3 regions of the Solibacillus kalamii genome follow, and region 3 is predicted to be linked to each of the others. Evidence: riboswitches for the same ligand, from Rfam matches in the RefSeq annotation. Region 3 holds a riboswitch; each other region holds the start of a gene.
What was found. Region 3 has a riboswitch for thiamine pyrophosphate ahead of thiW (energy coupling factor transporter S component ThiW). Riboswitches for the same ligand answer to the same signal wherever they lie in the genome.
Positions count from the first base shown of each region.

Region 1 (2,273 bases), on a different contig from region 3:
TAAAACAAATAAACGTCTGGAACAGGATATGGAGCTCTGTGTGAAATATAAAGTTCCGATTATTATTACTTCACTTGGGGCACGTGAAGAAGTATTTGAGGCAGCACATAGTTATGGAGGTATCGTTTTCCATGATGTCATTAACAATCATTTTGCAAAAAAAGCGATTCAAAAAGGTGCAGACGGCATCATTGCTGTAGCAACAGGCGCAGGCGGTCATGCAGGACAACAGAGTCCATTCGCGCTCGTACAGGAAATTCGTGAATGGTTTGACGGTCCATTAGCTTTATCAGGTTCAATCGCACGAGGGCACTCAGTGTTGGCAGCACAGGCAATGGGGGCTGATTTTGGCTATATCGGCTCACCATTCATCGCGACCGAAGAAGCGTTTGCTCGTCAAGAATATAAACAAATGATTGTTGATAGTACTGCAGAAGATATTGTATACAGCAATTTATTTACAGGAATCCACGGGAATTATTTGAAAGGTTCTATCATGAACGCGGGGATGGACCCGAGGAATTTAAAAGAAAGTGATCCTTCAGCAATGAACTTTAACGATAATACCGCAAAAGCCTGGAAAGATATTTGGGGCAGCGGGCAAGGAATTGGCGCGATTAAAGAGATTACTTCCACAAAACAATATGTCGATAAACTGGCTGAAGAATATGCTCAGGCTTATCATGAACTGACTGGTAAAAGATCGGCAGTAGCCCATTTACAATAGATGTAAGCGCATCATTAGTAACAGAATTTTACTAACGATGCGCTATTTTGGGTATAAGGTATTTAACTATTAATTTCGTAATTTTTTGAATTCACTTGCCCGGTTCGAATTAATTTGTTACACTCTGGGTAATTAAATGCATTTGCGGGGGGACACAGCAGTGTTGAGAAGGTTAAAACCTGACCCTTAGAACCTGACCGTTAATACGGACGTAGGGAGCAAAGTACAAGCTATACATATGTACTTACTTTGGCTCCGCGTATATTTTACGTGGAGTCTTTCTTTTGCAAATACACAAGCATTTGATTTGCGGGGGGACACAGCAGTGTTGAGAAGGTTAAAACCTGACCCTTGGAACCTGGCCGTTAATACGGACGTAGGGAGCAATGAAAAGTGGTACTTACACTTTTTGGGGACGTCTCTCTATATGTTGAGACGTCTTTTTTGTGCTTCCGCCAACAAAAAGGAGGAGTAACAATGGGATTTTGTGAAAAGGTAAGAAAAGAAACGGATTTTTATTGGGAGGCTAGCTTTTATCATCCTTTTGTACAAGGGATTGCAGATGGGAGTCTACCGCTGGAGAAGTTTAAGTTTTATATGCTGCAGGATGCGTATTATTTAAAACATTATACGAAAGTATTAGCTCTTGCAGCTGCAAAAGCGACAACTGATGATGATGTTCAATATTTTCTGCAAACAGCAAAGTTTATCCATGATGCCGAGCTTGAGTTGCATCGTACAACGTTTAAAGAATTAGGTGTGACAGCGGATGATTTGGAACAATTCGAACCAGCACCAGCAGCCTATAACTATGTGAGCCATATGTACAATGCAGTGCATAACGGAGATGTAGCAGAAGCATTTGCGGCAATCCTGCCATGCCCATGGCTGTACCAGGAAATTGGGCAAAGATTAAAAGATGCATGCCCCAATATACCTCTTTATGAACAGTGGATTGCATTATATGCTTCCGAGGAGATGCTTCAAAATATTGAAGTACAAAAATCGATGCTAGATCGATATGCGAAAGAACAACCTGCAAAGCTTAAAGTACTACAGGAGCATTTTAAGAAAAGCTGTTATTACGAATGGATGTTTTGGGAAATGCCTTGGACGAAGCAAAGCTGGGAACAAGGAGTGTATGTAAATGAGTCTGCAAGCAATTTATAATAAACAACCATTAGTTCATTGTATTACCAACTATGTTGTCGCAAATTTTACAGCGAATGGCTTGCTGGCGGTAGGAGCTTCACCAGTAATGGCGGATGCAATAGAAGAAGTGGGTGAAATGGCTGCCCAGGCCAATGCTTTGCTTTTAAATATGGGCACTTTGAATGAACGGACAATAGAGTCGATGAAGAAAGCAGGACTTAGCGCAAACATGCATAATACTCCGGTTGTTCTGGATCCAGTAGGTGTAGGGGCAACGAAGTTTCGAGCTGAGACAGCACAACAATTGCTCGACCTTTTAAAGATTAATGTAATCCGTTGCAATATTGGAGAAATGGCGGCTCTTGCGGGAGTAAATTGGGCGTCTAAAGGTGTG
Region 1 covers NZ_NHNT01000002.1:157,319-159,591, forward strand. The annotation lists gene CBM15_RS04430 (NAD(P)H-dependent flavin oxidoreductase) at 1-727, shown strand, start outside; TPP riboswitch at 864-962, shown strand; TPP riboswitch at 1,029-1,127, shown strand; gene tenA (thiaminase II) at 1,205-1,897, shown strand; gene thiM (hydroxyethylthiazole kinase) at 1,875-2,273, shown strand, end outside.
Region 1: it holds a riboswitch for thiamine pyrophosphate, as region 3 does, so the genes downstream of both, tenA (thiaminase II) here and thiW (energy coupling factor transporter S component ThiW) in region 3, are expected to answer to the same signal.

Region 2 (2,273 bases), on a different contig from region 3:
TTACAAACTTCCAGTTGTTTGTCCATGTTTTCTTTTATAAGGTGCATTGGCACGTGTCCCGGTCCTTCAACCATAACCTGTACATCATGCTCCCAAGCAATTTTTGTTAGTTCTCCAAGAGTTTCTAATTCCGCAAATTGAGCTTCATCATTGGCATCTGCAATGGAACCAGGACGTAAGCCATCCCCTAAAGAGAAGGAAACATCATAAGTTTTCATGATTTCACAGATTTCTTCAAAGTGAGTATATAAAAAATTTTCTTTATGATGGTGAAGACACCATTGTGCCATAATAGATCCACCTCGGGATACAATACCTGTTAAACGTTTTGCTGTTAACGGAACATACCGTAAAAGAACCCCTGCATGAATGGTGAAGTAATCCACCCCTTGTTCGGCTTGTTCAATCAATGTATCACGGTAAACCTCCCATGTTAGGTCTTCAGCAACACCATTTACTTTTTCTAGTGCTTGATAAATAGGTACGGTACCGACAGGAACAGCCGAATTTCGAATAATCCATTCCCGTGTTGTGTGAATGTTTTTACCTGTTGATAGGTCCATAATATTATCAGCACCCCAACGTGTTGCCCATGTCATTTTTTCAACCTCTTCTTCGATGGAAGATGAAACAGCAGAATTGCCAATATTCGCGTTAATTTTTACATGAAAGTTACGACCTATTATCATGGGCTCTGATTCTGGATGGTTGATATTAGAAGGAATAATCGCTCGACCCTTTGCAACTTCATCCCGTACGAATTCAGGTTTCATATTTTCTCTAATTGCGATAAATTCCATTTCAGGCGTGATAATTCCTTTTCGTGCATAATGAAGTTGTGTAATATTTTTCCCTTTTTTAGCCCGTAACGGTTTCCGCTTTAAACCAGGAAACACGTTATGATTAGTACGAGGATCGTTTTTATCTTTATAACCATTATCCTCAGGCTTGATTTCACGACCATCATATTCCTCCACATCGCCACGTTCTTGAATCCATGTACTGCGAAGGGCAGGGAGACCTTTTGTAATATCGACAGAATAATCAGGGTCTGTATAAGGTCCGCTGGTGTCATACACACGTACTGGAGGATTTTCCTCTTCTCCAAACGTACCAGTTGTCGGGCTTAACTCGATTTCACGCATTGGAACCTTAATGTCAGGTCTAGAGCCTGTTACATATACTTTATTGCTACCCGAAAAGTTAGACATAATGGAAATACTTTGTTCGTTTAATGAAGATGGTGACATTGACATAATAAATCTCTCCTTTTTTGAATATAAGGACAAGAGATAGAGCACAACAGTGAGGAGCTTAAAAAAGCTTATGAAGTACATAAAAAAGCCGGTGTCCAATAAATGGTCGGACCCGGCTAATATGTATACAGAAGTAGTATTACTATAATACGATGCTAACTTCCCCACGCTGGTATGATCCAGATCAGGTCCCAAGAGTCAAGAAACTTCAACGTGTTTCATTCTCAGCCCAACTTATTGGACTCCCCTAGTTATTTCTATTCAATTTTATATTAGTATACATGAAACTACCTTGAGATAAAAGGGAAAATTCAGAAAAGTATTTGTTAGATGAATTACCTTACCGGATATTGATATCGTACTCATTTCGCATGCACATTACAAACCTCTGCATGTCTCGATGTTAAGAACAATAAAGAAACAAAACCCGAACGTATTATTATTTCTGATGAGTCAACATTCTCAGGAGGTGGACTTTTTTTAGATTTAAGGAATTCTGAATCAGAAAACGTTTTAATTCCTGCTTATTGAAAATCATCCTTGACGAAAAAAGTCGTTCGTCGTAAAGTAATGGTAAATTCATCAAGCATTAGGTGCCCGTTAAGGGAGAATAGGGAATAAAGTGAAAAGCTTTAGCGTAATCCCAACACTGTATAGAGGAGTTTCATAGCAAAACCCACTGGATTTACATCTGGGAAGGGGCTATGAAATTGTGAATCTGAGCCAGGAGACCTGCCTAAGTATGCTTACTGTTTATAGACACTGGATATGTCTGTAGTTTATTTGTTATCGAATAAACTGCAGGCTATTTTTATTGTCAAAAATACATTTAGATGGGGGAAACGAAACATGCAATTATTACAGCAAACAATTGATCAAATTCAAGAAATCGACCGACAAATGGAAGAAAAAGCACGTACGTACATAGACTCTTTAGCCAAACCGCCGCAAAGCCTAGGGAAGCTCGAATCACTAGCTCTGCAAATCGCCACAATTACGGGTGACCTTGCGCCTAAA
Region 2 covers NZ_NHNT01000008.1:42,372-44,644, reverse strand. The annotation lists gene thiC (phosphomethylpyrimidine synthase ThiC) at 1-1,250, opposite strand, end outside; TPP riboswitch at 1,401-1,515, opposite strand; cobalamin riboswitch at 1,831-2,010, shown strand; gene cobT (nicotinate-nucleotide--dimethylbenzimidazole phosphoribosyltransferase) at 2,106-2,273, shown strand, end outside.
Region 2: it holds a riboswitch for thiamine pyrophosphate, as region 3 does, so the genes downstream of both, thiC (phosphomethylpyrimidine synthase ThiC) here and thiW (energy coupling factor transporter S component ThiW) in region 3, are expected to answer to the same signal.

Region 3 (2,273 bases):
CGCGCTACGTTACTTCTTTGCCAACAATTTCATTTTTAATGTCTTCCTTAATGGTAGTGAGTACGTTTATTTATATTATCAGTCATGGGGATTTTTTTGGTTTTCGTAAAGCCGAGTTAAGTTATGAAAGAGTCATGTTCGTCCACTTTGCAGAAATTATTGTATGTGGTGCTACCCTGTTTATTTTAATATTCACATTAATCAATGCGTTGTATGTGTATTTTTAGATGGATGGCTACTTTCGACAATAGGCACACACCGGTAAATTATTGCATACTTTAACTACAATAAAAAAGAGGTGAACTATTGAATCCGAATCAAGATTATACATCAGTGCAGCCCCAGTTTACATTCGACCTTAATAAAAACCCGTTATTCGTAAAAGACCAGCAAAATTTTATTAATGTAATGGGCGTCAACCAGTTAAACACATTGGATAATATATCGCTGCTTGATATTTATTTGAGTGCCAATAATGTCATTGAACCGCACTACCACCAAAATGCGGCGGAACTTGTTTATTGTATTGCGGGAAGTGCGATTGTTTCGATTTTGAATCCGTTTACGAAACAGCTGATGCATTTTCCGATTACCCCCGGCCAGGTGGCAAACGTTCCTCAAGGGTGGTGGCATTACGAAGTCGCCACGCAAAACAACACGCATCTGCTCGCCATTTTCAACGCACCGACACCTGAAGTCATTTTAGGTTCCGACCTCCTCAAGCTGACACCAGCAAATATTATGGCCCACACATATGGGATGAACGAAAATTTATGGACGCAGGCAGTTGCACCGGTAAGGCCGAATACGTTCATCGGTCCACCAAACCCATGGCAGCAAGTCCAGCCCGGCAACTACGGCGGCGGGTATGAGCAGTAGTTTTTCTCGGTCAAAGGAATCAAATTTCAAAAAAGCATTTGCATAATGAAACGGCCATGTTATGATAACTGTGAAATTAACCTAATATTGGCAGAAGTTAATCTGCTCGTAATTGAATATGAAAACTACTAGGGGCGCCTGTTTGGCTGAGAAGTACCCTTTGCACCTGATCTAGGTAATACTAGCGTAGGAAAGTAGTGTCGACCCCTTTTTTTATTATTTGTTTTAGGCTGCGATACCACTTTCTTTAGTTGAAAGTGGTTTTTTTGTTGCAAAATTTTATTGTAAAGGATGGTAGAAATGAATAAAACGAGGAAGCTTACGTATTCAGCGATTATCGCTGCACTTACAACGATTCTCAGCAGTTTTGTGTACATCCCTTTAGGTTTTGCCAAAATTTTTCCGATTCAGCATTTTGCCAATGTTGTATCGGCGGTGTTGCTCGGTCCATGGTATGCGGTATTACAGGCATTCCTTACATCGACATTGAGAAACTTAATGGGGACAGGCAGTATATTTGCTTATCCAGGGAGTATGATCGGTGCCTTTTTGGCTGCGTTTCTATTTGCGAAAACGAAGAAGTTAGCGTTTGCGGCAGTAGGTGAAGTAATCGGGACCGGGTTGCTCGGTGCGATGGCTACTTATCCGATCGCCATTTTGTTTTTAGGTCAGGAAGCGGCGCTGTTCGGTTTTGTCCCGGCATTTATGATGAGTTCTTTTGCGGGGTCGCTTTTAGGCTATGGCTTGCTGAAGATTATGGTGAGAAACCGGGCGTTTGGCGGGATGCTTTATCATAATGCCGGGTGAATGGAAGGTTTTTATTAGAAATTTTTGTGTCGTTATTAGAACTTCTTGGCGGGATATTAGACATCTGCGCATGATATTAGAACAGTTTGGAATTTTTGGTAGAACGGGCTTATTCCTAAATAAGATGGCGCGTCCATTTTGCGGTAGCCTTCCGTTTTTATTAGAAGATTTGTGATGGATATTAGAAGTTTGCAGGGGGTTATTAGAACTTCTGTGGACGATATTTGAACATATTAAAGACTTATTAGCACAACTCACACTTATATTAGAAATTCTCATTTTTATTAGAAGATTTTAAAATATATTAGAACAACTATGCCCTATATTAGAAAACGAAGCGCCGGGTATATCAATCGATACATCCGGCACAATTTTTAGTTAGGTAAATTAATCTGCCAAGATACGCCGTAACGGTCATTTACCCAGCCGAACTTCTTACTGAAACCGTAATTACCGATTGGCATTAGCGAATGCCCGCCTTCAAGCAATTTTTCATAAAGATGGTCGGTTTCTTCTTCCGTATCACACGTAATAAAAATAGAGAATGACGGTGTGAAATTAAATTCATGCTTAATATTACTGTCAAT
Region 3 covers NZ_NHNT01000019.1:8,215-10,487, reverse strand. The annotation lists gene CBM15_RS18555 (nucleotidyltransferase) at 1-227, shown strand, start outside; gene CBM15_RS18550 (cupin domain-containing protein) at 307-879, shown strand; TPP riboswitch at 1,000-1,089, shown strand; gene thiW (energy coupling factor transporter S component ThiW) at 1,180-1,686, shown strand; gene CBM15_RS18540 (VOC family protein) at 2,061-2,273, opposite strand, start outside.